4 regions of the Streptomyces sp. NPDC056296 genome follow, and region 2 is predicted to be linked to each of the others. Evidence: riboswitches for the same ligand, from Rfam matches in the RefSeq annotation. Region 2 holds a riboswitch; each other region holds the start of a gene.
What was found. Region 2 has a riboswitch for cyclic di-AMP ahead of ACFCZF_RS06765 (C40 family peptidase). Riboswitches for the same ligand answer to the same signal wherever they lie in the genome.
Positions count from the first base shown of each region.

Region 1: it holds a riboswitch for cyclic di-AMP, as region 2 does, so the genes downstream of both, ACFCZF_RS25570 (M23 family metallopeptidase) here and ACFCZF_RS06765 (C40 family peptidase) in region 2, are expected to answer to the same signal.
Region 3: it holds a riboswitch for cyclic di-AMP, as region 2 does, so the genes downstream of both, ACFCZF_RS07835 (M23 family metallopeptidase) here and ACFCZF_RS06765 (C40 family peptidase) in region 2, are expected to answer to the same signal.
Region 4: it holds a riboswitch for cyclic di-AMP, as region 2 does, so the genes downstream of both, ACFCZF_RS37495 (transglycosylase family protein) here and ACFCZF_RS06765 (C40 family peptidase) in region 2, are expected to answer to the same signal.

Region 1 covers NZ_JBHJRX010000036.1:88,009-94,935, reverse strand. The annotation lists gene trmB (tRNA (guanosine(46)-N7)-methyltransferase TrmB) at 1-815, shown strand, start outside; gene ACFCZF_RS25580 (PrsW family intramembrane metalloprotease) at 826-2,220, shown strand; gene ACFCZF_RS25575 (aldo/keto reductase) at 2,236-3,180, opposite strand; gene ACFCZF_RS25570 (M23 family metallopeptidase) at 3,319-4,356, opposite strand; cyclic di-AMP (ydaO/yuaA leader) riboswitch at 4,368-4,524, opposite strand; gene ACFCZF_RS25565 (PP2C family protein-serine/threonine phosphatase) at 4,779-5,981, opposite strand; tRNA gene ACFCZF_RS25560 (tRNA-Met) at 6,199-6,272, opposite strand; gene ACFCZF_RS25555 (dihydrofolate reductase family protein) at 6,340-6,927, opposite strand, start outside.
Region 2 covers NZ_JBHJRX010000006.1:193,682-200,608, reverse strand. The annotation lists gene ACFCZF_RS06795 (adenosylmethionine--8-amino-7-oxononanoate transaminase) at 1-486, opposite strand, end outside; gene bioB (biotin synthase BioB) at 479-1,738, opposite strand; gene ACFCZF_RS06785 (8-amino-7-oxononanoate synthase) at 1,889-3,016, shown strand; gene ACFCZF_RS06780 (DUF397 domain-containing protein) at 3,059-3,301, opposite strand; gene ACFCZF_RS06775 (helix-turn-helix domain-containing protein) at 3,311-4,171, opposite strand; gene ACFCZF_RS06770 (ATP-binding protein) at 4,386-4,877, shown strand; gene ACFCZF_RS06765 (C40 family peptidase) at 4,968-5,441, opposite strand; cyclic di-AMP (ydaO/yuaA leader) riboswitch at 5,445-5,589, opposite strand; gene ACFCZF_RS06760 (hypothetical protein) at 5,960-6,268, opposite strand; gene ACFCZF_RS06755 (ATP-dependent Clp protease proteolytic subunit) at 6,276-6,911, opposite strand.
Region 3 covers NZ_JBHJRX010000008.1:88,541-95,467, reverse strand. The annotation lists gene ACFCZF_RS07850 (GNAT family N-acetyltransferase) at 1-1,620, opposite strand, end outside; gene ACFCZF_RS07845 (HPr family phosphocarrier protein) at 1,818-2,099, shown strand; gene ACFCZF_RS07840 (GntR family transcriptional regulator) at 2,237-2,956, opposite strand; gene ACFCZF_RS07835 (M23 family metallopeptidase) at 3,156-3,920, opposite strand; cyclic di-AMP (ydaO/yuaA leader) riboswitch at 3,933-4,097, opposite strand; gene ACFCZF_RS07830 (M16 family metallopeptidase) at 4,289-5,677, opposite strand; gene ACFCZF_RS07825 (M16 family metallopeptidase) at 5,674-6,927, opposite strand, start outside.
Region 4 covers NZ_JBHJRX010000083.1:17,593-24,519, forward strand. The annotation lists gene ACFCZF_RS37485 (cytochrome P450) at 1-762, opposite strand, end outside; gene ACFCZF_RS37490 (transglycosylase family protein) at 1,240-2,256, shown strand; cyclic di-AMP (ydaO/yuaA leader) riboswitch at 2,439-2,605, shown strand; gene ACFCZF_RS37495 (transglycosylase family protein) at 2,609-3,334, shown strand; gene eno (phosphopyruvate hydratase) at 3,604-4,884, shown strand; gene ACFCZF_RS37505 (septum formation initiator family protein) at 4,984-5,466, shown strand; gene ACFCZF_RS37510 (DUF501 domain-containing protein) at 5,556-6,095, shown strand; gene ACFCZF_RS37515 (exopolyphosphatase) at 6,092-6,927, shown strand, end outside.

The DNA of each region.
Region 1 (6,927 bases), on a different contig from region 2:
ACGTCCGCGCCAAGGGCGAGCCCCGTTTCCCGGACGGGCCGAAGGCCGATCCCGCCGGGTCGCACTTCGAGCGGCGGATCCGGAGTTTCCAGCCCCGGCGCAGCCGGGTGACCGCCGGGCAGGCGGACGCACTGCAGCGGCTGTGGCCTCTGTGGGGGCTGGACATCGACGGGCAGCGGGTCATCGACCTCGCCGAGCTGTTCGGGAACGGCCGTCCCGTCGTCCTGGAGATCGGCTTCGGCATGGGCGAGGCCACCGCGCGGATGGCCGCCGCCGACCCGGACACCAACATCCTCGCCGTGGACGTCCACACCCCCGGCCAGGGCAACCTGCTGGGTCTCGCGGAGCAGGACGGCCTGTCCAACATCCGGGTGGCCAACGGCGACGCGATCATCCTCCTGCGCGAGATGCTCGCCCCCGACTCCCTCGCCGGACTGCGCGTCTACTTCCCCGACCCCTGGCCCAAGAAGCGGCACCACAAGCGGCGCCTGATCCAGCCGGAGTTCCTGGACCTGGCCGCGACCCGTCTCGCGCCGGGGGCGGTCGTGCACTGCGCCACGGACTGGGAGCCGTACGCCGAGCAGATGCTCGACGTCCTCACCGCGCACCCCGACTTCGAGAACACCGTGCGGGGCGGCGGTTTCGCGCCGCGTCCCGCCCACCGGCCGCAGACCCGTTTCGAGGGCCAGGGACTGGACAAGGGCCATGTGGTGAACGACTTGCTCTTCCGCCGCGTACAGCACCCCGTATCGCACTCCGCATCGCAAGGCGATCAGCACCGCGATCAGCACAAGGAGCAGCCCCCCACCGGTTAGGGTCCATGCCGTGGCCACCTGTCCCCCGTATCCGACGCGTCCGCCGACGCGGACGCATACGCATCCGCACTGGTGGCAGCGCCCCTGGGTGCGTTACGGCGCGCTGATCACCCTGCTCGCGCTCTCCGGCCTGGTGATCCTGGCCCTGGTGCGCGAACAGACCGGCACACAGGGGTTCCTGGTGGGGCTCGGCCTCGCGGTCCTGCCCGTGCCGTTGCTCATGGCCGCGTTCCGCTGGCTGGACCGGGTGGAGCCCGGGCCGTGGCGGAACCTGCTGTTCTGCTTCGCCTGGGGAGCCTGCGCGGCGGCGCTGATAGCGATCGTCGCCAACAGCTTCGCGACGAGATGGATAGCGACGGCCACCGCCGACCCGGCCGGCGCGGACACCCTGGGTGCCACGGTCATAGCCCCGGTGGTCGAGGAGTCCGCCAAGGCCGCCGCCGTCCTCCTGGTCTTCCTCTTCCGCAGGCGGGACTTCACCGGCATCGTCGACGGCGTCGTCATAGCGGGCGTCACCGCGACCGGCTTCGCCTTCACCGAGAACATCCTCTACCTGGGCAACGCCTTCGGCACCGACCAGCTCACCGGTGACAGCGGCATCGCCTCCGTCACCGCGGCGACCTTCTTCGTCCGCATCGTCATGTCGCCCTTCGCCCACCCGCTCTTCACCGTGCTCACCGGCATCGGTTTCGGCCTCGCCGCGCTCTCCGCGGGCCGCCACCGCCTGCGCCGCGCCCTGCTCCCCCTGGCCGGCCTGCTGCTGGCGATGGGCGTGCACGCGCTGTGGAACGGCTCGGCGGCCTTCGGCGAGTACGGCTTCTTCGCCGTGTACGGGGCCTTCATGGTGCCGTCCTTCGGCCTGCTGACCTGGCTGGTGATCTGGACCCGGCAGCGCGAACTGGGCACCGTACGCGCCGAACTCCCCGTGTACGTCATGGCCGGATGGCTGGCGCCGACCGAGCCGTACGCGCTCGGCTCGATGCGGGCCCGCCGCATCGCCCGCCGGCACGCCTCCCGGCACGCCGGGAAGGAGGCGGCGCGGACGGTGGCGCAGTACGAGGCGTACGCGACCTCGCTGGCGTTCCTGCGACAGCGCGGGCGCCGGGGCAGGGCGGGCACCGACTTCGCCGTACGGGAGCGGGAACTGCTGGACGCCCTGTGGCACCGGCGCGAGGTGGCGCGTCCGGCACTGGACTACGCGGCCCGGGCCACGGCGCCGCCCGCACCGATGGCCGCGCGGACCTGGCCGCATCCGTACGGCGCGGCGTACGGGTCGGCGTACGGGTCGGCGTACGGGCCCGGCCACCCGGCGGCGGCCCCGGCGGCGGCCCCGACGCCGTACCCCGCACCGGCCGCGTACACCCCGTACCACCCGTACTCCCCGCCCAGCCACTACCGGCCGTAACGGCGGCACCCGGTCTCAGGCCGACGCCTCCGTCAGCCTCCCGGCCTCGCCCTCCGTCAGGCTCAGTTCCGCCACCCCCAGCAGCGCCGGCAGCTGCTCCACCGTGCGCGCGGACGCGATCGGCGCGGCCACCGTCGGCTGCGCGGCCAGCCAGGCCAGGGCGACCGTGGCGACGGGGGCGTCATGGGCCTCGGCGATCTCGTCCAGGGCGGCGAGGACCCGCCGGCCGCGCTCGGTCTCCAGGTGCTTCGCCGCACCGCCCGCCCGCGGACTGTCGACGGCCGCGCCGGGCCGGTACTTGCCCGTGAGGAAGCCGGACGCGAGGGCGTAGTACGGCACGGCGGCCAGGCCCGCCTGCTCCGCGAGGTCGCGCGACTCGCCCTCGTAGGTGTCGCGCGAGACGAGGTTGTAGTGGGGCTGGAGGGCCACGTACCGGGCGAGGCCCTCACGGTCGGAGAAGGCCAGGGACTCCGCGAGCCGCTCGGCGGAGATGTTGGAGGCGGCGATGTGCCGGACCTTGCCCGCCTTCACCAGCTCGTCGAGCGCGCCGATGATCTCCTCCACCGGCACCTCGGGCTTGTCGAAGTGCGTGTAGTAGAGGTCGATGTGGTCGGTGCCCAGGCGGCGCAGCGAGGCGTCGGCGGCGGCCTTGATGTTCGCGGCGCTCAGGCCCGGGTACTCGGGGTGCTGGCTGACCTTGGTGGCGAGGACGACGTCACCGCGGTTGCCGCGGGAGGCGAGCCACTCGCCGATGACGGTCTCGGACTCGCCGCCGCTGTTGCCGTCGACCCACGCGGAGTAGGAGTCGGCGGTGTCGAGGAAGTTGCCGCCCGCCGCCGTGTAGGCGTCGAGGACGGCGAAGGAAGTGCCCTGGTCGGCGGTCCAGCCGAAGACGTTGCCGCCGAGGGCGAGGGGGAAGACCTCCAGGTCGGAGGAGCCGAGCTTGCGCAGAGAAGTCATGTCCTGCGTCAACGAACGCACCGGATCCGGCGATTCCGGAAGCGGGGCAAAGATCCCGCAAACCGGCAGCCCTGACGTCGGGGGGTCGTCGTCAGGACCGCCGGGGACCGGAGAGAACGGCGCCGCGCGCGGCGGGACTCAGGGGGTGAGGCCCTTGCTCTGCAGCCACGCCATCGGGTCGATACCGCCGCCTCCGCTGGTGTGGACCTCCATGTGGAGGTGCGCGCCGGTGACGTTGCCGGTGGCGCCGACGCGGCCGATGACGTCACCGGTGGTGACCTCCTGGCCGACGCTGACGCTGATGGAGGACTGGTGGGCGTACCAGATCTCGGTGCCGTCATCGAGGGTGAGCACGGTCTTGTAGCCGTACGACCCGTCCCAGCCGGCCGACGTGATCGTGCCGCTGTGCACCGCCTTGAGCAGCGTGCCCGTGGGGGCGGCGAAGTCGAGGCCGGTGTGGTAGCCGGAGGACCAGTAGGCGCCGGCCTGGCCGAAGCTGGAGGAGATCGTGTACGAGGAGGTCGGCAGCGTGTACTGCTTGGCCAGCTTCGCGAGCCGCTCGGCCTCGGCCTTCTTCGCGGCCTCCTCCTCCGCCTTCTTCTTGGCGGCGGCGGCCTTGGCCTCGGCTTCCTTCTCCGCCTTGGCGGCGGCTTCCGCGGCCTTCTTCTCGGCGGCGGCAGCGGCCTCGGCGGCGGCCTTGATCTCGACCTGGGTCTGCTGCTGCTCGGCCTGCGCCATGATCCGGGCCCGCAGCGTCTCACCGGCGTCGGTGGCGCTCTCCGAGGAGGAGGTGTCGGCGGCGACCGTGCCGATGCTGCTGAGCGGGGTGGCGGAGCCCTCCGGCTCCGGCTTCTCCTCGTCGGAGATGAGCGAGCCGACGTTCGGCAGGTCCGGCATGGAGATCGACACCGGCGGCTTGCCGGTCTGCGCGCTGGCCATGCCGCCCGCGCCGACGGCGGCTATGACACCGACGCCGAGGACGGTGGAGCTGCGGGCGAGCCCGCCGCGCTGCTTGGCGACGCGGTGCCGGCCGCGTACGGGGCGGATGGAGTCCGCGGTGGGATTCCACTCCTCCCAGGGGCCCTCTTCGGTGCGGTAGCCGTCGTAGCCGAAGGTGTCGGTGTCGTGCCCGCTGGGCACGAACGGGGCCTCGGGGGCAGGCCGGTTGGACGCCACGTGGGCGTACTCCTTTCCTTCCTTTCGCCTACCGGGTTAGCTGACGGGTTCGGAGCAGGAAGGTCTCCTACGCGCGTATATCCGCCGTGTCTCCACGGCGTCGTACGAGCGATTCACCCCAATGTGGTGGTTCCCCGGTTCCCTTGCGGGATTCGGCGCGTGCGCACGGAGCCGCCTTCTGTGACGGCTGGGACGACCGCGCTGCGTTATCGAACGTTAATAGACGCGGGGCTCGGATTCCAAGCCGTTCCTCTTGATCATTAACGAATCCGGCCCGGACGTACGCCTCACGATCGGTGAAAACCGGGCGAGTTGACCGCGCTTCGGTATTCCCCTTCGCGGCACAAGTTTCTGATGGTGCGTCAGTTGTTATGCGCAGGGCGGTCGGTCCGTCACGTCCGGTGATGTTGATCAAGTTTCGATCAGGGTCGTCGTACGGCGAGCAGCGCCATGTCGTCGGCCATGCCGCCCCCGGAGTGCCGGCGCACGTCCTCGGCGAGGATGTCGAGCAGCTCCGTCGGATGCCGGAACACGCGGCCGGCCAGCCGCGCGTGCGGTTCGTAGAACTCGCCCCGCCCGTCCCGCGCTTCCGACAGTCCGTCGGTGTACAGCAGCAGCGTGGACCCACCGGGGAAGTCGGCCTCCTCCGCGCGGTCGGGCCACACGCCCAGCTCGCCCATGCCGAGCGGCAGCGCCGACTCCCGGGCGGGCAGCGGGCGCAGGGTGCCGTCGGCGTACAGCAGCAGGGGCGGCGGGTGGCCGCGGTTGACGATGCGTACGATCCCGTCGCCGTGCGGGAGTTCGGCGAGTACGGCGGTGGTGAACCCCTCGAAGGCGTCCAGTCCGTCCCGCCGGGTTCCTTCGCGCGCCAGCGCCCGCTCCAGTCGCTGTGCCACCGCCTCCAGCGTCGCCTCCTGCTCCGCGGCCTCCCGGAACGCGCCGATCACGACGGCGACGGCGGCCACCGCGCCCATGCCCTTGCCGCGTACGTCCCCGACGATGAGCCGGATGCCGCGCGCACTGTCCTGCACCGCGTACAGATCGCCGCCGATGAAGGCGTCGGCCTGCGCGGCCTCGTAGCAGGCGGCGATCTCGAAACCGCCGATCCGCTCGGCGGGCTCGGGCAGCACGGCGCGCTGGGCGGCCTCGGCGATCTCGCGGACGGAGACGAGGCGCTCGCCGGTGCGACGGACGAAGCCGTTCACGAGGACGGCGAGCACGGCGACCGTCGCGATGGTGATCAGCTCGGTGAGGGAGTCGACGTAGTGGATGACGCCCTTGCCGAGTTGCAGCCCGATGACGGCGGCGACCACCGCGACACCGGTGAGCGCCGTGCCGCGCCGTGAGTAGATCGGGGCGGCGACCAGGGGCGCGGCCGTGTAGAGGGGGCCTGCGGTGAAGTATCTCGGGGTGAAGATGTCGTACAGGACGGCGGCGACGATCAGCAGCACGGGGAGCAGGCGTACGAAAGTCCGCCCGTACGAGGTCCGCCGCGGCGGTGGCCCCGCGGTCGGCAGCCCCGCGAGCGGCGGCACGCGCTCCGGCCCGTCGCCGAGGCCGGGGTCGGGCACGGGATCGCCGGGGAGCCGGCCGCCGGCCCGGGCGTACGCTCCCTCGTCCTCCACGTCACCTGGCCGCACACTCGTCTCCCGCCACCCCGCACGTTCGCGCCGCTTGCCGTCCCGTCCTCCAGGTTTCCCGGAGCGGGGGCGGGGGGCGAGCCGTGAGGGCCGAGCGGGTGACGTCGCGGGGCGCGTGCGAGGGGCGCGTACGCAGAGCATGTGCGAGGGGCAAACACACCGAAGGCCGGAATCCTCATGGATTCCGGCCTTCGGCCTTGAGTAGCGGGGACAGGATTTGAACCTGCGACCTCTGGGTTATGAGCCCAGCGAGCTACCGAGCTGCTCCACCCCGCGCCGTTGTGTCTCTACTGTACGTCATCCCGGGGGTGGAATGCACATCCGTATCTCCGCACCCCTCCCGCTACCCCTCCAGGTGGCGGTTCGGCGCCTTCGCCCGCCACTCGTACTCCGGCAGTACGACGACGACGGCGCCCCCGGTGGCGAGCACCCCGCTCCCGTCCGCCCCCGGCACGAAGGTGTCCGGCTCCCGCCAGGCCGTGACCACGCGGCGCACCCCGGCGTCGAGGATCAGCCGCGCACAGGGCGCGGGCCGGGAGGCGCGGCGGGCGCAGGGCTCCAGGCTGCTGTACACGGTGGCGCCCGCGAGCCGCGGATCGGCGCGGTCGACCTTCGCGAGCGCCGCCTCCTCGGCGTGCACGACAGGGTCGCCCCCCTCCCGCGAGTGCCCCCGAACCAGCTCCGTCCCGTCGGCGGCGACCACGACCGCCCCCACGCTGAACGCCGTCCCGGACGGCGGGCACAGCTCCGCCAGCTCACAGGCGAGCGCCAGCCAGTGCCGGTCGGCGGCGGCCACGCGGTCACCGGAGCCGGGCGCGGTGGGCAGGTACCGGTTCAGCACCACGTCCTCGATGCGCCGCGACTCCACCAGCCGCAGCCGCCCACCCTGGTAGGCGCCGGGCCCGAACAGCCGGGGCGCGGCCGGGTCCCC
Region 2 (6,927 bases):
CACCGACATGGGCTGCCAGGTGTCGCCGTGATAGCCGCCGCGCCAGGTCAGCAGGCGGCGCTTGGCGGGGCGGCCCAGCGAGCGCCAGTACTGCAGGCACATCTTCACCGCGACCTCGACCGACACCGACCCGGAGTCGGCGAGGAAGACGTGCTCCAGGCCCTCGGGCGTCATGTCGACAAGCAGCTTCGCCAGCCGCACGGCGGGCTCGTGGGTGAGCCCGCCGAACATCACATGGCTCATCCGCTCCAGCTGGTCGCGCGCGGCCTCGTTCAGCACCGGGTGGTTGTAGCCGTGGATCGCCGACCACCAGGACGACATGCCGTCGACGAGTTCGCCCGAGCCGTCGGCCGGACGCAGCCGCACTCCGCTCGCCGACTCCACGACGAGCGGGTCCTGCCGGCCCGGCATGGGTCCGTACGGATGCCAGACGTGCCGCCGGTCGAGCGCCAGCAGTTCGTCCACCGTCAACGCGGGCTCAGGCATTGGGCGCGAGGTCCGTGCCGGCACCACGACGGCGTACGGCGACCAGGTCCGTACGGGCTTCGCCGGCCACCGCCGGTTCGGCGGGCGCGCCGGTCCTGCGGCCGGCCTCGGCCGGGACGGACCCGCACACACCGCCGTCGGCGTGCGACCCGCAGCCCCCGCCCTCGGCGTGCGATCCGCAGGCACCGCCGTCCGCGTGCGACCCGCACGAGCCGCCTGCGTGCGACCCGCACGCGCCCCGCTCCGCCGCCCGGTGCTCCGGCAGGGTCACCTCGCCGGCGCCCTCCACCTCGAACCCGGCGTCCGCGATCATCTCCAGGTCGGCATGTCCCGCCTGCCCCTCGCTGGTGAGGTAGTCGCCGAGGAAGATGGAGTTGGCCAGGTTCAGGGCGAGCGGCTGCATCGTGCGCAGGTGGACCTCGCGCCCGCCCGCGATGCGCACCTCGACGTCCGGGCAGACGAACCGCGTCATCGCCAGGATGCGCAGGCACCGCTGCGGGGTGAGGTGCCACTCCTTGGCCAGCGGCGTGCCCTCCATCGGGATCAGGAAGTTGACCGGCACCGAGTCCGGGTCCAGCTCACGCAGCGAGAAGACCACGTCGACCAGGTCCTCGTCGCTCTCGCCCATGCCCGCGATGAGTCCCGAGCAGGCGGACAGCCCGGCCGCGTGCGCCTTGGTCACCGTGTCCACCCGGTCGGCGTACGTGTGCGTGGTGGTGATGTCCCCGTACGTCGCCTCGGACGTGTTGAGGTTGTGGTTGTAGGCGTCGGCGCCCGCATCGCGCAGCCGCTCCGCCTGGCCGTCGGAGAGCAGGCCCAGGCAGGCGCAGACCTCGACGGCCTCGTTCTGCTCTTTGATGGCCTTGATGGTGTCCGAGACCCGGTCCACGTCCCGGTCGGTCGGACCGCGTCCGCTGGCCACCAGGCACACCCGCTTGGCGCCCCCGGCCACGCCCGCGGCGGCGGCCTGCGAGGCCTGGTCGGGCTTGAGCCACGTGTACTTGAGGATCTCGGCCTTGGAGCCGAGCCGCTGCGAGCAGTAGGAGCAGTCCTCGGGACACAGGCCCGACTTGAGGTTGACGAGATAGTTGAGTTTCACCCGTCGGCCGAACCAGTGGCGGCGCACCTTGCCGGCCGCGGCCACCACATCGAGCAGGTCGTCGTCGGAAGTGGCGAGGACGGCAAGAGCCTCCTCGCGGGTCGGCGACTCGCGCCGAAGCCCCTTGTCCACCAGCGTGTTCAGCAGGTCCATGAGAGCCGATCCTGTCCTAAGGGGCCGCCCGGGGCCAAGGAGAGTTTGCACAACACTGACAGATCGCCGTGTGGGTATTGCCACACCTCGCGGGGGCTGCCGTGCCGCTAATGTCTGTCCACTGCCTACAAAACGACGGAGGACCGACCCATGGCGTTCGGCTGGATCGACGAGCAGGCCCAGGCGCGCCGCCGGGCCGGGCTCGTACGAATTCTGCGCCCCCGCCCGGCCGACTCGCCGCTGCTGGACCTGGCGAGCAACGACTACCTCGGCCTGGCCCGGCACCCGGAGGTCACCGAGGGGGCGGTCCGGGCCGCGCGGACCTGGGGCGGCGGTGCGACCGGCTCCCGGCTCGTGACCGGCACGACCGAACTCCACGCCGAGCTCGAACGCGAACTGGCCGCCTACTGCGGATTCGAGGCCGCGCTCGTCTTCTCCTCCGGCTACGCGGCCAACCTCGCCGCGGTCACCGCGCTGGCGCCGCACGGCTCCCTCGTCGTCTCCGACGCGGGCAACCACGCCTCGCTGATCGACGGCTGCCGACTCGCGCGCGGGACGACCCAGGTCGTGGCGCACGCCGACCCGGACGCCGTGCGCAAGGCACTGGCGACGCACGACGGGCCCGCCGTCACCGTCTCCGACACGGTCTTCTCGGTCGACGGCGACGCCGCGCCGCTGGCCGGGCTCGCCGAGGTGTGCCGGGAGCACGGTGCCGGGCTGGTCGTCGACGACGCCCACGGCCTCGGGGTCCTCGGCGACGGCGGCCGGGGCGCCCCGCACGCGGCGGGGCTCGCGGGCGCCGACGACGTCGTCGTGACGGTGACGCTGTCCAAGTCGCTCGGCAGTCAGGGCGGCGCCGTGCTCGGCCCCGCCCGGGTGATCGACCACCTGGTCAACGCGGCCCGGACGTTCATCTTCGACACCGGCCTCGCCCCCGCGGCGGCGGGCGCGGCGCTGGCGGCGCTCACCCTGCTGCGCCGAGAGCCCGAGCGGGCGGCGCGGGCACGCGAGGTGGCGGCGGAACTGCACGCACGCCTGACCGCCCTCGGGCTTTCGGCGGTACGTCCGGACGCCGCGGTCGTCTCGGTGCGGGCGCCGTCCCCGGAGGGGGCCGTACGGTGGGCGGCCGACTGCCGTGCGGCCGGCCTGTCCGTGGGCTGCTTCCGCCCTCCTTCCGTACCCGACGGCGTCTCACGGCTCAGGCTGACCGCTCGTGCGGACCTCTCCGGGGAACAGATCGAACGCGCTGTACGGGTGATCGGCGAAACGCGACCATGAGTCGGCGTGACACGGCCGTGCCTCGCCCGGCGCCCAACCGGTTCAGTCGCGGTGGACGGCGGCCGTGAACATCGCCCAGCTCCCGGGGGAGAAGAGCAGCGCGGGCCCGGCCGGGTCCTTGGAGTCCCGCACGGCGAGCAGTCCGGCCCAGGGGCCGGCCGACGGCCGGGCCGTCTCCACGCAGTTGTTCGCTCCCGTGCTGTAGCTGCTGCGCAGCCACCGCACGTCGTGCAGATCGGTGCCGGCAGGGATGTTCCGACAGAGTGCGGACGGTGAGCCTGACATGGTGCCTCCTTACGCGCCTGCCGCGGTCGCGGCGATGAAGTCCAACGAGTCCTCGGGCGAAAGGGCATGGATCAGAAGGGCGTTGAAGGCCTCGGTATAGGCCTCTAGGTCTTCTTTCCGTTCGAGATGCAGGCTACTCGTCAAGTGGTCGAGAACAACCACGTCCAGATCAGAAGTGCTCGAAAAAGAGAAGATTACGAAAGGGCCGGTGACACCGATGTGCGCCCCGGCGGCAAACGGCAGTACCTGGAGCCGGACATGGGGGAGACGCGCGGCCTCGACCAGTCGCTCCAGCTGACGGGACATGACATCGGGGCCGCCCACCTCCCGGCGCAGCACCGCCTCGTCCAGAACCGCGCTCAGCAGCAGCGGCGGCTGCGCCCGCAGTACGTCCTGCCGGGCCAGCCGGACCTCCACCAGCGTGTCCAGCCGCTCCTCCGGCAGCCCGTCCGCCGCGGCGCGCGTCACCGCGCGGGCGTACTCCGGTGTCTGCAGCAGCCCGGGGACCACCGTGGTCTCCAGCGTGCGCATCGCGCTCGCCTGGGACTCCAGGCTGATGAAATCGCGGTAGGCCGGGGGCAGTACCCCACGATAGGCGTGCCACCAGTGGTTCCGGCCGACCGCGTCGTCGGAGCCCGCCAGCATCTCCAGCAGCTCCCGCAACTGGTCGTCGTCCACGCCGTAGGCGTCCAGCAGTAACCGCACGTCGGCCGGTTTCGCCCCGCTCGTCCCGGTCTCGATCCGGCTGACCTTCGACTGGTGCCAGCCCACCAGCCGGGCCGCCTCGCCGCTGGTGATACCCGCCGACGTGCGCAGGGCGCGCAGTTCCGCGCCCAGCTTCCGACGGCGCACCACGGGACCGTGCTGCATCGGCCACCCCCTTACTCCTTATGGGCCGCCCAAATACGCTCTGCCGTCGCAGAGTTCACCGCTTTGAGCGACAGATATATGCATATCTTGGTGGATCGCCGCCCTTCACCGGCCCGGTGATGGCAGTCTGGCGGCGAAGCACCAGTCCGGGACCGTACTCGAACCATCCGCTCCGTGTCCGGCTGCGGTCCCGTGGGAAAGGGACGACGTCGCCATGGCAGACCATCTGGAAGCATCCGTCACTCTGCCGAGCGATCCCGCCTCGGTGGCCGCCGCGCGTACCTATGTGGTCGGGACTCTGGCGGAGTGGGGCCTGCCGCCGGACACCGACGTGTCCGAAACCGTCCGGCTCATCGTCTCCGAGCTGACGACCAACGCGGTCCAGCACACGTTCGGACAATCGCCCACCTTCACCGTGGACCTCGTGCTCGACCGTGACGAGCGGCTGCGCATCGGTGTCACCGACAGCCACCCGCGGTTCCCCAAGCGCCTGCCCGCCGCCGTCCAGCAGGACAACGGCCGCGGCATGGTGATCATCCGCTGGCTGACGGCGGAGTGCGGCGGCAAGCTGAGAGTGCGGCCCACGCGCGAGGGCGGCAAGACCGTCTCCATCGAACTGCCCTGGGCGCCGCCGGGCGGTCCGGTGCCCACCGAACCGGCCACGGTCGTCGGGCAGGCCGTGGGAAGCCAGGAGCCGCAGCGGTGAGGCGCCGACGGCACGAGGCGCGCCCCAGGCGCATACCGCGCACCCGAGGGGGTGACGGCGGGTCAGGGCGCCGTCACCCCCTCGGGCGGGCTACTTGACCCGGCCGTACCAGACGCTGCCGGTCCAGATCTTCTGCAGACGCACCACGTCCCCGGTCTTCGGGGCGTGCCAGATCTTGCCCTTCCCGGCGTAGATGCCGACGTGGTAGACGCTGCGGCCCGAGTGGAAGAACACCAGGTCCCCGGTCTTGCGGTTCTTGGCGGAGATGTGACGGGTCTTGTTGTACTGCTGGGCGGCGGTGCGCGGCAGCTTCTTGCCGGCCTTCTTGAACGAGTACAGCGTCAGCCCCGAACAGTCGAACCTGCTTGGTCCGACGGCGCCCCATTTGTATGGCGCGCCCTTCTTGGAGGCGGCGATCTTGAGGGCCTTCGTCGCATGGCTCGCCGCGGCCGCCTCGGAGGCGGCGCCGGGGACCACTACGGAACCGCCCACGGCGGCGAGGGTGAGGGCCGAGGCCGTACCGGCACGGGCCATCAGCGACGGGACACGATTGAGCGCGGACATGCGCAACCCTTCGTCAGCCGCCTGTGAAGGATGACCTGTCGGATTCGGGCTGGCGAAGTTGCCCGGCCGCACGAGTGCGGCTTCACCCCAAGGGCTGCTCGGCCCGGCGCGTCTCCCGCAGAGACGACCGTTCCGGCGACCCGTCGTGCTCGGGTCCTCCACTCCTGCCGATCCACTCCTGTCGACCGGTCGTCCGGGCGGCGGCAGGACTCGGCGTCCGCCCGGACCGCCCCGCCGCTGCGGCGGGGGCTTGTCGTCAGTCACGGATCTTGTCTCGCCCCATGGGGAATTCCCAACGGAACGTGCCCTTTGTGTTGTTACTCACCACTCACCCGTTCGGGTGGACGCCTCTGTGTTCGAGTCACCGGTGGGTGTGGTGACGACCCCGGGACCAGCGACGCAGTGGCTCATCGCGCTGTCCGGACACGCGGGTCGCGCAAGCTCGGCCGGTCGGAAATCGGAGGTGTTCCTACGCCGAAAGGCGGTAAGCCGTTTGGTCCGTTTCGACTCCTGGCGCCTCAACTGTAGGAACAGGGCGGTAGACCGACTCGCGCCGTCCGCCGTTCACCGTCCAGCACGCGCAGCGCCCGGGCCAGGGTCGTGGCGTGCAACTCCGTCTCGCTCCGCCGGTGCATCAGCGCCAGCGCGTCGCGCAGGGCGGCCGCCTTGCCGACCAGCGCCTGGGCGGCCCGCAGTCCGCGGTAGGTGTCGCCCTCCCGCGCGGGGTTGATGCGCCCGAGCAGGTCGACGACGTCCAGGTAGCGGTCGATCAGCTCGGCCTCGGCGCGGGCCAGGGCGGGCAGAGGCGGCAGTTCCGGTGGCAGCATCGCCGGATCACCTCGCGCCGGATGCCGGGGACATGGTCCTGCGGCTGGGTACGATCCGGTCCACCAGGCCGTACTTCAGAGCCTGTTGTGCGTCCAGGACGGTGTCCCGCTCGATGTCCGCGCTCACCTGCTCGGGACTGCGGCCCGTGTGCCGTACGAGAATTTCCTCCAGGCGGGCGCGGACGCGGATCAACTCGTCGGCCTTGATTGCCAGGTCGCTCGCCTGTCCCTCCACCGGGACGGTGAGCGCGGGCTGATGGATGACCACCCGTGCGCCCGGCAGGACGGCGCGCTTGCCGGGCGTGCCCGCCGCCAGCAGTACCGCGGCGGACGAGCCGGCCTGTCCGAGGCAGGTCGTCTCCACGTCGCAGGCGACGTAGCGCATGGTGTCGTAGATCGCCGTCATCGCGGTGAAGGAGCCGCCGGGCGAGTTGATGTAGAGCGCGATGTCCCGGTCCGGGGCCTGGTGTTCCAGGTACATGAACTGCGCCATCACGTCGTTCGCGGAGGTCTCGTCGACCGGTGTCCCGAGGAAGACGATCCGCTCCTCCAGCAGCTTCGAGTACGGGTCCGTCGTCCGGCTCCCGGTACTCGTGCGCTCGGTGAACTCGGGCAGGACGTGACGGGCGGACGGTCGGGTCATGGCGAACCCCTCCTCG
Region 3 (6,927 bases), on a different contig from region 2:
CGAGTGCGGCCGCAGCCCCTCGGAGAGGCAGGCGTCGTATGTCAGAAGGCCCAGTGATTCGGAGTTCCCCAGGATCGCCACCCTCGGCCCCGCGGGCAACGGCTGGCGGGCGAGGAGCAGCCCCGCGTCGACCAGGTCGGTGATCGTGTCGACGCGGATCACGCCGGCCTGCCTCAGCAGCGCGGAGACCGTCGCGTGGGGCAGCCGCGTCGCCCGGACCGCGTGTCCCTGGGGTGCCACGCCGCCGTGCCGGGCGCCCTGCACCACGACCAGCGGCTTGACGGCCGCCGTCCGCCGGGCCAGGCGGGTGAACTTGCGCGGGTTGCCGATGGACTCCAGGTACATCAGCGCGACGTCGGTCTCCGGGTCGTCGTACCAGTACTGAAGTACGTCGTTGCCGGAGACGTCGGCCCGGTTGCCGGAGGAGACGAAGGTCGACACGCCCGTGACGCCGGTGACTCCGCCGCCGCGCCGGTGCAGCCGGGACAGCAGGGCGATGCCGATGGCGCCGGACTGGGCGAACAGCCCGATCCGGCCGGGGCGCGGCATCTCGGGGGCGAGGGAGGCGTTGAGCCGCACCTGGGCGGAGGTGTTGACGATCCCGAAGGCGTTGGGGCCGATGATCCGCATGCCGTACGTGCGCGCGTGCCGCACGAGGGCGCGCTGCCGTTCGCGTCCGTCGGGGCCGCTATCGGCATAGCCGGCGGAGATCACCACGAGGCCCTGCACGCCGTGCTCGCCGCACTCGGTGACGACCTCGGGGACGTGCTCGGCGGGCACGGTGACGACGGCGAGGTCGACGGGCCCGTCGATCTCGCGCACCGAGCGGCAGGCGGGCACCCCGTCGAGCTCCTTCTGCGTCTCGGGGAGCGCCTTGTTCACGGCGTACAGCCGGCCGGTGTAGCCCGCGTCCCGGATGTTGCCGAGGATGCTGCGGCCGACGCCTCCCGGTGTGCGGCCGGTGCCGATGACCGCCACCGAGCCGGGTTGCAACAGCCGCTGAACCGAACGCGCCTCCGCGCGGTGCTCGCGCGCGTACTGCACGGCGAGCGAGCGGTCGGTGGGTTCGAGGTCGAACTCCAGGCGGACCACGCCGTCCTCGAAGCTCCGCTTCTGGGTGTACCCGGCGTCCATGAACACCTTGATCATCTTGGTGTTGGCGGGCAGCACCTCGGCGGCGAAGCGGCGGATGCCGCGCTCGCGGGCGACGGCGGCGATGTGTTCCAGCAGCGCGGAGGCGACGCCGCGCCCCTGGTGGGCGTCCTGGACGAGGAAGGCGACCTCGGCCTCGTCGGCCGGTGCGGAGGCGGGTGTTCCACCGGCGCCGATCCGGTCGTAGCGTACGGTGGCGATGAACTCGCCGCCGATCGTGGCCGCGAGTCCCACCCGGTCCACAAAGTCGTGGTGCGTGAAGCGGTGGACGTCCTTGGCGGACAGGCGAGGGTACGGCGCGAAGAAGCGGTAGTACTTCGACTCGTCGGAGACCTGCTCGTAGAAGCTGACCAGGCGCTCGGCGTCATCAACGGTGATGGGGCGGACGCGCGCGGTGCCGCCGTCGCGCAGCACCACGTCGGCCTCCCAGTGGGCGGGGTACTCGTGCCGGTCCGACGAGGTCTGCATGGGCCCCAGAGTACGGCTCGCGTACGACAACGGCGCGAGGCAGTCTGTGGAGGACGGAAGGTCGGGCCGAGGCCGCGGTCCGACGACCACACGGGGCGGCGGCAGCCGTCCTCGCACGCTTCACGATGTGGGAAACTGGTCTAGACAAGACTGGTCTAGACAACCTGAACCCCTGAACACCTGAAGGGCAGCATCACATGGCTGAGCGCCGCGTCAACGTCGGCTGGGCCGAGGGTCTCCACGCCCGCCCCGCCTCCATTTTCGTCCGAGCCGCCACGGCCACAGGCGTCCCGGTGACGATCGCCAAGGCCGACGGGTCCCCCGTCAACGCGGCCTCCATGCTGGCCGTCCTCGGCCTCGGCGCCCAGGGTGGCGAGGAGATCGTCCTCGCCGCCGACGCCGAGGGCGCGGACGCCGCCCTGGACCGGCTGGCGAAGCTGGTCTCCGAGGGGCTCGAGGAACTCCCCGAGACCGTCTGAGCAACGGCAGCACCGAAAGGCCCGCCCGGACCACCGGGCGGGCCTCTCGCTTTCTCTTTCCGCTTCCCCCGTCTTCATGGGCAGCAGGAAATAGCCCCCTCCCCCGAATTACTCTCTCTTTGTATACGGCGCCCGTGTTAATGCCGCAGGCTCGGCATGTTTACGGGACGTTGCGATTTCCTCACACGCTCCGTCCGCTCGCCCCCGCCTCCGCCTCCACCTCCGCCGCCGGAGACGAATCGCAGCCTGTGCGCCGGCGCCGACCGCTCGGTGTGCAGCGTCATGAGCGCCCGCGCTCGCTCGCCGTCGCCCCGGGCCACCGCGTCGACGATCGCGCCGTGCTCCGCCCAGCACTCCACGGGTCCGGCCGACGCCTCCACGACGTACATCCAGGCGATCTTGTGGCGCAGTTGGGTCAGCAAGGCCGTCAGCGACGGGCTGCCGGCGGCCTGGGCCAGGGTCTCGTGGAACCACCCGTCCAGTGAGCGCAGATCCTCGCTGTTGCCCTGCCTGGCACGCTCCTGCCCCAGCCTGACCAGACCACGCAGCACCTTGAGGTGGGCCTCGGTGCGGCGCCGGGCGGCCCGGGAGGCACCGAGAGGTTCGAGGAGCGTGCGCGTCTCCAGCAGGTCGGCGGCCTCCTGCTCGGTGGGTTCCGCGACGCACGCGCCCGCGTGCCGCCGCGTCACCACGAAGCCTTCGGCCTCCAGCGTGCGCAGGGCCTCGCGGACGGGGACGCGGGAGACGCCGTAGCGGCGGGCCAGGAGTTCCTCGGTGAGCCGACCGCCGCGTCCGTGGACGCCGGTGACGATGTCGTCCCGGATCGCCGTGCACACCGAGTGCGCCGGAATACGCATGCCCGACCTCCGCCTTAATCCCCGTGAAACGTCGACGATTGACGCGTGCTCAGTGACTCTAAGCCAATCAAGCGCACATTCCGACGGCAGAGCGGATTTCATGGTTATTTTTTGGACCACCGACGCGTGCACCGAAGGAAAGAAAGCCAAAAGCCCCGGCTCGGGAGGCCGGGGCTTTCGAATGTCGTACCGTCCGTCGTCAGACGTTCACGCCGTGGGAGCGGAGGTAGGCGACGGGGTCCAGGTCCGAGCCGTACTCGGGGCTCGTACGGGCCTCGAAGTGCAGGTGCGGTCCGGTGACGTTGCCGGTGGCACCGGAGAGGCCGATCTGCTGCCCGGGTTCGACCGCCTGGCCGACCGAGACGCCGATGGACGACAGGTGGCCGTACTGGGTGTACGTGCCGTCGTGCATCTTGATCACGACCTGGTTGCCGTACGCCCCGCCCCAGCCGGCCTCGACGACGGTGCCGACGCCGACCGAGTGCACGGAGGTGCCGCTGGAGGCGTGGAAGTCGATGCCGGTGTGGCTGCCGGAGGACCACAGCGAGCTGCCGGCCTGGTAGGCGGTGGAGACGTAGGAGGCGGTGATCGGCGACACGAAGGTGTTGAGGCGCTTGCGCTCCGCCTCGCGTGCGGCGCGCTCCTTGGCCTCGCGCGCCTCCTCGGCCGCCTCGGCCGCCCGCTCGCGCGCGGCCTCCTGGGCCGCCTCACGGGCGGCGGCGTGCAGGGCGGCCTGCTCCTGCGCGGTGGCCTGGGCGTCGATCTCGTCGGCTATGGAGTCGCCGATGGTGATGACCGGGGTGAGTCCGCTCTGCTCCGCCCGGGGCTCGGCGGCGAGCGCCGGAGCCGCGAGGGTGCCGACGACGCCGGTGGTGGCGAGGGCCGCGACACCCGCCGCGCGGGCGGTGGTGCGGTGCACCCGGCTGGGACGGCGGTGCTTCCCGGTGGCGCGCGTGAACGCCATGTAGAGGCTGGTCCTTTCCTTCCCTCTCGCCTACCGGGTTAGCTGACGGGTTCGGAGCAGGAAGGTCTCCTACGGACCCCCTCGCTGCGCGCGCGGGCGTCCGATTCACCCCAGGGACTGCGTTGGGTCCCCGGCTCCCCTGGCTCGCGCCGTACGGGGACTCGGCGATGACTGTCCGGTGCCGCGGGCGCGGCGCACTGCGTGACGAACAGACCGGATGACGCTAAACGCGGCTGTGTTCAATCCTCAAACGCAACAAGCCTTTTGTAGCGCACGCCACAGGGCAGACGGGCAGCCTCTCCCGCAATCCGGACAAAAGACGGCCCCGGTGACACTCGGGTCACCGGGGCCGCCACACGCGTGTGCCGCTACTCGGCCGCCACCACGGTGACTTCACCGATGCCGAGGGCCTCGACGGGCTCCTTGATCTGCGCCGCGTCGCCGACGAGGACCGTCACCAGACGGTCGACCGGGAAGGCGTTCACGACCGCCGCCGTGGCCTCCACGGTGCCCGTGGCGGCGAGTTGGCGGTAGAGCGTGGCCTGGTAGTCGTCGGGCAGGTGCTGCTCGACCTGGTCGGCCAGCGTGCTCGCCACGGCCGCCGCCGTCTCGTACTTCAGCGGCGCCACGCCCACCAGGTTCTGCACGGCCACGTCGCGCTCGGCGTCGGTGAGACCCTCCGCGGCGAGCTTGCGCAGCACCGTCCACAGGTCCTCCAGGGCGGGACCGGTGTTGGGGGTGTCCACGGAGCCGCTGATGGCGAGCATCGCGGCGCCCGTGCCGTCGGGCGCGGAACGCATGACCTGCCCGAACGCCCGTACGCCGTAGGTGTAGCCCTTCTCCTCGCGCAGGACGCGGTCCAGGCGCGAGGTGAGGGTCCCGCCGAGGCAGTAGGTGCCGAGCACCTGCGCGGGCCACACGCGGTCGTGCCGGTCGGCGCCGGTGCGGCCGATCAGCAACTGCGTCTGGACGGCACCGGGTCGGTCCACGATGACGACCCGGCCGGTGTCGTCGGCGCTCACCGGGGGTACGGGACGCGCCTCGGCCGCGGAGCCGGTCCACGCGCCCAGCGTCTCGCCGAGCAGCGCGTCGAGGTCGACGTCGGTGAGGTCGCCGACGACCACGGCGGTGGCGGTGGCGGGTCGGACGTGCTTCTCGTAGAAGCCGCGTACGGCCGCCGAGTCGATGCTCGCGACCGTCTCCTCGGTGCCCTGGCGCGGGCGCGACATACGCGCCCCGGCCGGGAACAGCTCCTTGGAGAGTTCCTTGGCCGCGCGGCGTGACGGGTTGGCCAGCTCGTGCGGGATCTCGTCGAGCCGGTTGCGGACCAGCCGTTCGACCTCGCTGTCCGCGAACGCGGGCGCCCGGAGGGCGTCGGCGAGCAGGCCCAGGGCCTTGGCGAGGCGTGAGGCCGGCACCTCCAGGCTCAGCCGGACGCCGGGGTGGTCGGCGTGTGCGTCGAGGGTGGCACCGCAGCGCTCCAGTTCGGCGGCGAAATCCTCGGCGGAGTGCTTGTCGGTGCCCTCGGAGAAGGCGCGCGCCATGATCGTGGCGACACCGTCGAGGCCGGCCGGCTCGGCGTCCAGGGGCGCGTCGAGGAGCACCTCCACGGCGACGACCTGCTGGCCGGGGCGATGGCAGCGCAGCACGGTGAGGCCGTTGCCGAGGCTGCCGCGCTCGGGGGCCGGGAACGCCCACGGCTTGGGCTCGCCGGCCCGCGGCTGGGAGTGGAATTCCATGGTGGCGAGCTCGGTCACTTGGCCGCCTCCTCGTTCTCGTCGGTGGCGTCGTTCTCGTCGGCGGGGGCGGTCGGCTCGTAGACGAGCACCGCGCGGTTGTCGGGGCGCAGGCGGGCCTTGGCGACCTCCTGGACCTCCTCGGCCGTCACCTCGAGCACCCGCTGCACGGCGGTGAGGGCGAGCTGCGGGTCGCCGAACAGGACGGCGTACCGGCACAGTTCGTCGGCGCGGCCCGCGACCGTGCCCAGGCGGTCCAGCCACTCGCGCTCCAACTGGGCCTGGGCGCGCTCCATCTCCTCGGCCGTGGGGCCCTCCTCGGCGAACCGGGCGAGCTCCTCGTCGATGGCGGTCTCGATGACCGGCACCTCGACGTCACCGGACGTCTTCACGTCCAGCCACCCCAGGGAGGGCGCTCCGGCGAGCCGCAGCAGGCCGAAGCCGGCGGCGACGGCCGTGCGGTCGCGGCGTACCAGCCGGTTGTACAGGCGGGACGACTCACCGCCGCCCAGGACGGTGAGGGCCAGGTCGGCCGCGTCGCACGCGCGCGTGCCGTCCTCCGGCAGGCGGTAGGCCGCCATCAGGGCGCGGGCCGGCACCTCCTCCTCGACCACCTCGCGCAGCTGCCCGCCCATGACATCGGGCAGCGAGCCGTCCCGGGGGGCCTGCTTGCCGTCGTGCGAGGCGATGGAGCCGAAGTACTTCTCGATCCAGGCGAGCGTCTGCTCGGGGTCGATGTCGCCGACGACCGACAGCACCGCGTTGTTCGGCGCGTAGTAAGTGCGGAAGAACGCGCGCGCGTCCTCCAGCGTCGCCGCGTCCAGGTCGGCCATGGAGCCGATCGGCGTGTGGTGGTAGGGGTGGCCCTCCGGGTAGGAGAGGGCGGTCAGCTTCTCGAACGCCGTGCCGTAGGGCACGTTGTCGTAGCGCTGGCGGCGCTCGTTCTTGACGACGTCCCGCTGGTTCTCCATCGACTCGTCGTCCAGCGCGGACAGCAGGGAGCCCATGCGGTCGGCCTCCAGCCAGAGGGCGAGCTCCAGCTGGTGGGTGGGCATGGTCTCGAAGTAGTTGGTGCGCTCGAAGCTGGTGGTGCCGTTGAGCGAGCCGCCGGCGCCCTGCACCAGCTCGAAGTGGCCGTTGCCCTTGACCTGGGCGGAGCCCTGGAACATGAGGTGCTCGAAAAGGTGAGCCAGGCCGGTACGCCCCTTGACTTCGTGGCGCGAGCCGACGTCGTACCAGAGGCACACCGCCGCGACCGGGGTCAGGTGGTC
Region 4 (6,927 bases), on a different contig from region 2:
GCCATTGCCGATGAGGTTGATGGTGGTCTCGAAACCTGCGAACAGAAGCACGAAGCACATCGCGGCGGCCTCGTTCTCGGTGAGATGTTCGCCGTGGTCGGAGGCCCGGATCAGGCCCGAGATCAGATCATCGCCGAGGTCGTCGCGCTTGCGGTGGATGAGCTCGGCGAGGTAGGCGCGAATCTTCTTGACGGAGCGCGCCACGCCGCCACGCTGTCCTCCGCCATGGCGGATCATCATGCCTGCCCAGTCGCGCAGGTCGTGCTGATCCTCGCGGGGAACGCCCAGCAGGTCGCAGATCGCGTAGATGGGGAGAGGGAAGGCGAAGTCGTGAATGAGATCTGCCTCGCCCCGTGAGGCGAAACCGTCGATGAGGTCGTCCGTCAGCTCCTGTACCCGGGGGGCGAATTCCGCGATGCGCCGCGGCGTGAACGCCTTGGAGACGAGACGGCGCAGGCGCGTGTGGTCCGGCGGGTCGATGTTGAGCAGGTGCGTCATGAGATTGGCGCTGCGCTCACCTGGAATGCCGGTCTTGCTCTTCCCTTTGGCGTCTTCGGCGTGATGCTCGGGATTCTTCGAGAGCCGACCGTCGGCGAGAGCCTCGCGCGCGTCGCTGTAGCGGGTCACCAGCCATGCCTCGACCCCGCTGGGCAGTTTCGTCCAGTGGACGGGGGAGTGTCGACGCAGCCAGGCGTAAGCCGGATACGGGTCGGTGGCGAACTCCCAGGTGAAGAGTTCGGGGGCGGAGCTCGGGACGTTCACGGTACGACCGTAACGGGATCGGACGGCTCCTGTGCCCGTGGCGGCAGAGAGAAGAACCGATACATCGTGACATAGGTGATGAGTAGGAGATTCTCCTGTTTGTCGGTGTCCTCTCACCGTGGGGCGTTAGATTCCTGCTAAACGCAAGGGGCCCCAGAGCTGGCCAGAGCTCCGGGGCCTTGCCAGCCGTGAAGGGGCTGACGTGTTCAAAGCTATCGCCATGGCCGCGCCCGCGGCCAACCAAGGGCAGACGCCGATGCGCGCCGTTCGAGCGGCACTGATGCTGCGAGTGTCGACACAGGAAGGCAATGACGTCTGGGGCGTTCAAACGTGACACGCGCTCACCTCTGTGATCTTCACGTGATCTGCGCGGCATGAACTTGTGACAAGCGATCATCTGCCTATACGTTCACGAACCAGCGTGGCGCCGAGCATCACCCGCCGCGCGGTCCCCGCTGTCTCGTGAAAGGTCGTCGCATGCTCTCCGGGAACGGTCGTCACCGCCGCCCCCGCCAGGCTCCCGCCCTGGTCGTCGCAGCCGGAGTGACCGGCTCCGCCATCGCGATCCCACTTCTCGGCGCCACCGGCGCCCACGCGGCGGACGGGGCGAACTGGGACCGCGTCGCCGAGTGCGAGACCGGCGGCGCCTGGAGCCAGAACAGCGGCAACGGGTACTACGGCGGCCTGCAGCTCTCCCAGGACGCCTGGGAGCGGTACGGCGGCACCGAGTACGCGCCGAGCGCCGACCAGGCCAGTCGCTCCCAGCAGATAAGAGTCGCCGAGAGGCTGCACGCGGACCAGGGCATCGCCGCCTGGCCGACCTGCGCCCTGCTCGCGGGCATGGGCAACGACTCGGCGTCCACGGACAGCGGAACCGGTTCGACGGGTGACGGTACGTCGACGGAGCCGGAAGCCCCCAAGGCGTCGGTCACCCCTGACCCGTCCGGCACGACCGAGTCGCCGGAACCCACCTCCGACGCGCCCTCCTCGTCCCCTTCGCCGTCTTCGTCCCCTACCTCTGACTCCACGTCGGACAGCGGGGACGATTCGACCAAGTCCGACACGTCCCCCGAATCCAAGCCCACGGAGAGTGCCGGCTCCCAGGGCGCCGATGCTTCGCCCACGGCCCCTCCGGCGATCGACGAAACGGACAAGGCGGGGCAGAGTGGCGAGGATTCGGCGCTCACCGACACCGAGGAGTCCGGCGCGGGCCGTCATCGCGGCGACAGCGCCGACGAGGGCGCGAAGGACGACCGTACGGCCGAGTCGTCGGGGCGGCACGCCTCGCGCGGCGAGGGTGAGTCGCGAGAGGTCGCGGACGGCTCGTACACCGTCCGTTCCGGCGACAGCCTCTGGGGCATCGCCGACTCCCTTGAGTTCGACGGCGGGTGGCGCTCGCTCTACGTCGGCAACAAGGAGGTCGTCGGCGCCGACCCGGACCACATCCTGCCCGGTCAGACGCTCACGGTCATGGGCGAATCGGGCGAAAAATAGGGGCAGTTCGCGTCATGGTTCGAGACTGTATGCCCGTTTTGGATCACGTGAGAGATAGGTCTCAGAAGCCGTGATCGTCTTTGAAAATCCGCGGAGCGCGTGTCTACGGTCATGACCGCTCGCCATCGCGGGCCCCGGCTGCCGCAACGCCGAATCCTGCCAGCGGCCGTCCGGGAACAGTCGTCGCGCAAGCGCCGAAGGCAGGAGCGGGGGACCCAAGGTAAGTGCCGCACCGGGCAGTTGAGCCGGAGCGGCTAGGGGTTAAGCCGAGTTCCGCGAGGAACCCGGCCGGGCAACTCAACCGGCCCGAACCCGACAGCTCACCTCGCAGGCGTCGGTGAGGGGATCAACCATGCTGTTTTCCGGCAAGGGCAAGCACCGCCGTCCGTCCAAGGCCACCCGCATCGTCGCCGTCGCCGGTGTCACCGGTGCCGCCGTCGCCGCCCCGCTGATGGCGGCCGGCAACGCCTCCGCCGCCACCGCGTCCGAGTGGGACGCCGTCGCCCAGTGCGAGTCCGGCGGCAACTGGTCCATCAACACAGGCAACGGTTACTACGGCGGTCTGCAGTTCTCCGCCTCCACCTGGGCCGGCTACGGCGGCACGCAGTACGCCGCCACCGCCGACCAGGCCAGCAAGGCGCAGCAGATCGAGATCGCCGAGAAGGTGCTCGCGGGTCAGGGCAAGGGTGCCTGGCCGGTCTGCGGCACCGGCCTGTCGAGCGCCGCGTACACCGGCGGCGGTTCCGGCGAGAGCCAGGACAGCGGCTCCTCGCAGAGCGAGAGCGGCGGCTCCACCGCCGACCGCTCCACCGAGCAGAAGGCCTCCCGCTCCGACGAGCGCCCGGCCGCCGAGCCGAAGGCCGAGAAGCCGGCCGAGAAGAAGACCGTCACCACCCCGACCGGCAAGAAGGTCGAGAAGGGCGACGGCGAGTACAAGGTCGTCAAGGGCGACACCCTCAGCTCGATCGCCGAGGAGCACGACGTCAAGGGCGGCTGGGCGAAGGTGTTCAAGCTGAACGACGACATCGTCGACGACGCCGACCTGATCTACCCGGGCCAGCAGCTGCACCTGAAGTAAGCGGCGGCCCCCGAGACTCCCGCCCCGGTGCGTGTTCCCCCGTACGCACCGGGGCGGGTTTTTCACGCCCGGACCCGCCCGTGATTACGAACGGGTTTTCGGAAACGTCTTTGTTCCGTTCGGAAACAATTTACTCTCGGTTCTGTCCAGCGGGTGGGCGATCGGCTGGCCGATCGCCCGGAGCCGGTTAGGCTCGGTCCCGCAGAGCCGCTGCGGTCCCGTGGGCCCGCGCGTCACACCGAAGCGTCACATTGAAGAAGGAGATGCTCGTGCCGTCCATCGACGTCGTCGTAGCCCGGGAAATCCTGGACTCCCGAGGCAACCCCACGGTCGAGGTCGAGGTCGGCCTCGACGACGGCAGCACGGGTCGTGCCGCCGTCCCGTCCGGCGCCTCCACCGGTGCCTTCGAGGCCATCGAACTCCGTGACGGCGATGCCAACCGTTACCTGGGCAAGGGCGTGGAGAAGGCCGTCCTCGCCGTCATCGAGCAGATCGGCCCGGAGCTGGTCGGCTACGACGCCACCGAGCAGCGCCTGATCGACCAGGCCATGTTCGACCTGGACGCCACCGACAACAAGGGCTCGCTGGGCGCCAACGCCATCCTCGGCGTCTCGCTCGCCGTCGCCCACGCCGCCTCCGAGGCCAGCGACCTGCCGCTCTTCCGCTACCTGGGCGGCCCGAACGCGCACCTGCTGCCGGTGCCGATGATGAACATCCTGAACGGCGGGTCGCACGCCGACTCGAACGTGGACATCCAGGAGTTCATGATCGCCCCGATCGGCGCGGAGTCCTTCTCCGAGGCCCTGCGCTGGGGCGCCGAGGTCTACCACACCCTGAAGAAGGTCCTGAAGAGCAAGGGCCTGGCCACCGGCCTCGGCGACGAGGGCGGCTTCGCCCCGAACCTCGGCTCCAACCGCGAGGCCCTCGACCTCATCCTCGAGGCGATCAAGGAAGCCGGCTACACCCCCGGCGAGCAGATCGCCCTCGCGCTCGACGTCGCCGCGTCCGAGTTCTACAAGGACGGCTCCTACGCCTTCGAGGGCAAGAACCGCTCCGCCGCCGAGATGACCGAGTACTACGCCGAGCTGGTCGAGGCGTACCCGCTGGTCTCCATCGAGGACCCGCTGTTCGAGGACGACTGGGACGGCTGGAACACCATCACCGCGGGGCTCGGCGACAAGGTCCAGCTCGTCGGCGACGACCTGTTCGTCACCAACCCGGAGCGCCTGGCCCGCGGCATCGAGGAGAACTCGGCCAACGCCCTGCTCGTCAAGGTCAACCAGATCGGTTCGCTGACCGAGACCCTGGACGCCGTCGAGCTGGCCCAGCGCAACGGCTTCAAGTGCATGATGTCCCACCGCTCCGGCGAGACCGAGGACGTCACCATCGCCGATCTGGCCGTCGCCACCAACTGCGGCCAGATCAAGACCGGCGCCCCGGCCCGCTCCGAGCGCGTCGCCAAGTACAACCAGCTGCTGCGCATCGAGGAGATCCTCGACGACGCCGCGGTGTACGCCGGCCGCAGCGCGTTCCCGCGCTTCAAGGGCTGACCCGTCCCGTAAGAGGCAGCGTCGTACGTACGTCCCCGTACTCGGTCCCGTACCGTGTGCGGGGACGTACGCACGTGTGGACTTAAGGCGGGGACAGACATGGCGGTGAAGGACCGGGACCGTTTCTCCACCGCGACCAGGATCCGGATCATCGGGGAACAGACCGCGGCCCGGGTCTACCGCTCGCAGACCAAGCGCCAGGCCCGTCGCTCCCGGCTGACCGGCCGGGCCGCGCTGCTCGCGATGGTGCTCTGCTCGCTCGTCGTGGCGCTCGCCTATCCGATACGGCAGTACGTCGCCCAGCGCGCCGAGATCGCCGATCTCCAGCGGGAGCGGCAGGAGACCCGGGACCGGGTCGAGGACCTGCGCGACCTCAAGGCACGCTGGCAGGACGACGCCTACGCCGAGCAGCAGGTCCGGCTGAGGCTGCACTATGTGATGCCGGGGGAGACGGGGTTCGTCGTCGTCGACCCGGACGCCGCCAAGCAGGCCCGCGCCGAGGCCGGCGGGGCCGACCGCCCCTGGTACCGGAACGTCTGGGACGGCGTCGACAAGGCCGACGCCGCCGCCCGCCGGCCGTGAACCGGCCACCCCGGCAGTGAGCCGACAGTGCCGGCCGTGAACCGACCGCGCCGGCAGTGACTCAACAGGAAGACCAGCAGAAGACAGTCATGCAGACTCCCCCGCCGACCACCCCGCGCACCGAGCCCACCGACGCGGACGTCGAGGCCTTCAAGCAGCAGCTCGGGCGCCCCCCGCGCGGCCTGCGCGCCATCGCGCACCGCTGTCCGTGCGGACAGCCGGACGTCGTGGAGACGGCGCCGCGGCTGCCCGACGGCACGCCCTTCCCCACGCTGTACTACCTGACGTGCCCGAAGGCGGCCTCCGCGATCGGCACGCTGGAGGCGAACGGCGTGATGAGGGAGATGACCGAGCGCCTCGCCGCCGACCCGGAGCTGGCCGACGCCTACCGCGCCGCGCACGAGGACTACATCCGGCGGCGTGACGAGATCGAGGAGCTGACCGGCTTCCCGAGCGCGGGCGGCATGCCCGACCGGGTCAAGTGCCTGCACGTGCTGGTCGCCCACTCGCTGGCGGCCGGTCCCGGCGTCAACCCACTGGGCGACGAGGCGATCGCGATGCTGCCGGAGTGGTGGCGCAAGGGGCCGTGCGTGACGCTCGCCGGGACCTGTGGGGAGGACGCCAAGTGACCCGTGTCGCCGCCATCGACTGCGGTACGAACTCCATCCGCCTGCTGGTCGCCGACGCGGACCCCGCCACCGGTGAGCTGACCGACCTCGACCGCCGCATGACCATCGTGCGGCTCGGCCAGGGCGTCGACCGGACCGGGCGGCTGGCGCCCGAGGCGCTGGAGCGGACCTTCGCCGCCTGCCGCGAGTACGCCGAGGTCATCAAGGAGCACGGCGCCGAACGGCTGCGCTTCGTGGCGACCTCCGCCTCCCGGGACGCGGAGAACCGGGACGACTTCGTGCGCGGGGTGCTGGACATCCTCGGCGTGGAGCCGGAGGTCATCTCGGGCGACCAGGAGGCGGATTTCTCCTTCACCGGCGCCACCAAGGAGCTGGCGGGCCGCGACCACCTCGACAAGCCCTACCTGGTCGTCGACATCGGCGGCGGCTCGACCGAGTTCGTCGTCGGCGACGACCACGTGCGCGCGGCCCGCTCCGTGGACGTCGGCTGTGTGCGGATGACCGAGCGACACCTGGTGAACGCCGGCGCCGTGACCGACCCGCCCACCGAGGCGCAGGTCGCGGCGATGCGGGCCGACATCGAGGCGGCCCTGGACCTCGCCGAGGAGACGGTGCCGCTGCGCGAGGCGCGCACGCTGGTCGGGCTGGCCGGCTCGGTGACGACGGTGTCGGCGATCGCGCAGGAGCTGCCCGAGTACGACTCGGCCGCCATCCACCACTCCCGCGTCTCACGCGACCGGGTCAGGGAGATCACCGACTGGCTGCTGCGCTCCACGCACGCCGAGCGCGCGGCCGTTCCCTCCATGCATCCGGGCCGCGTCGACGTGATCGC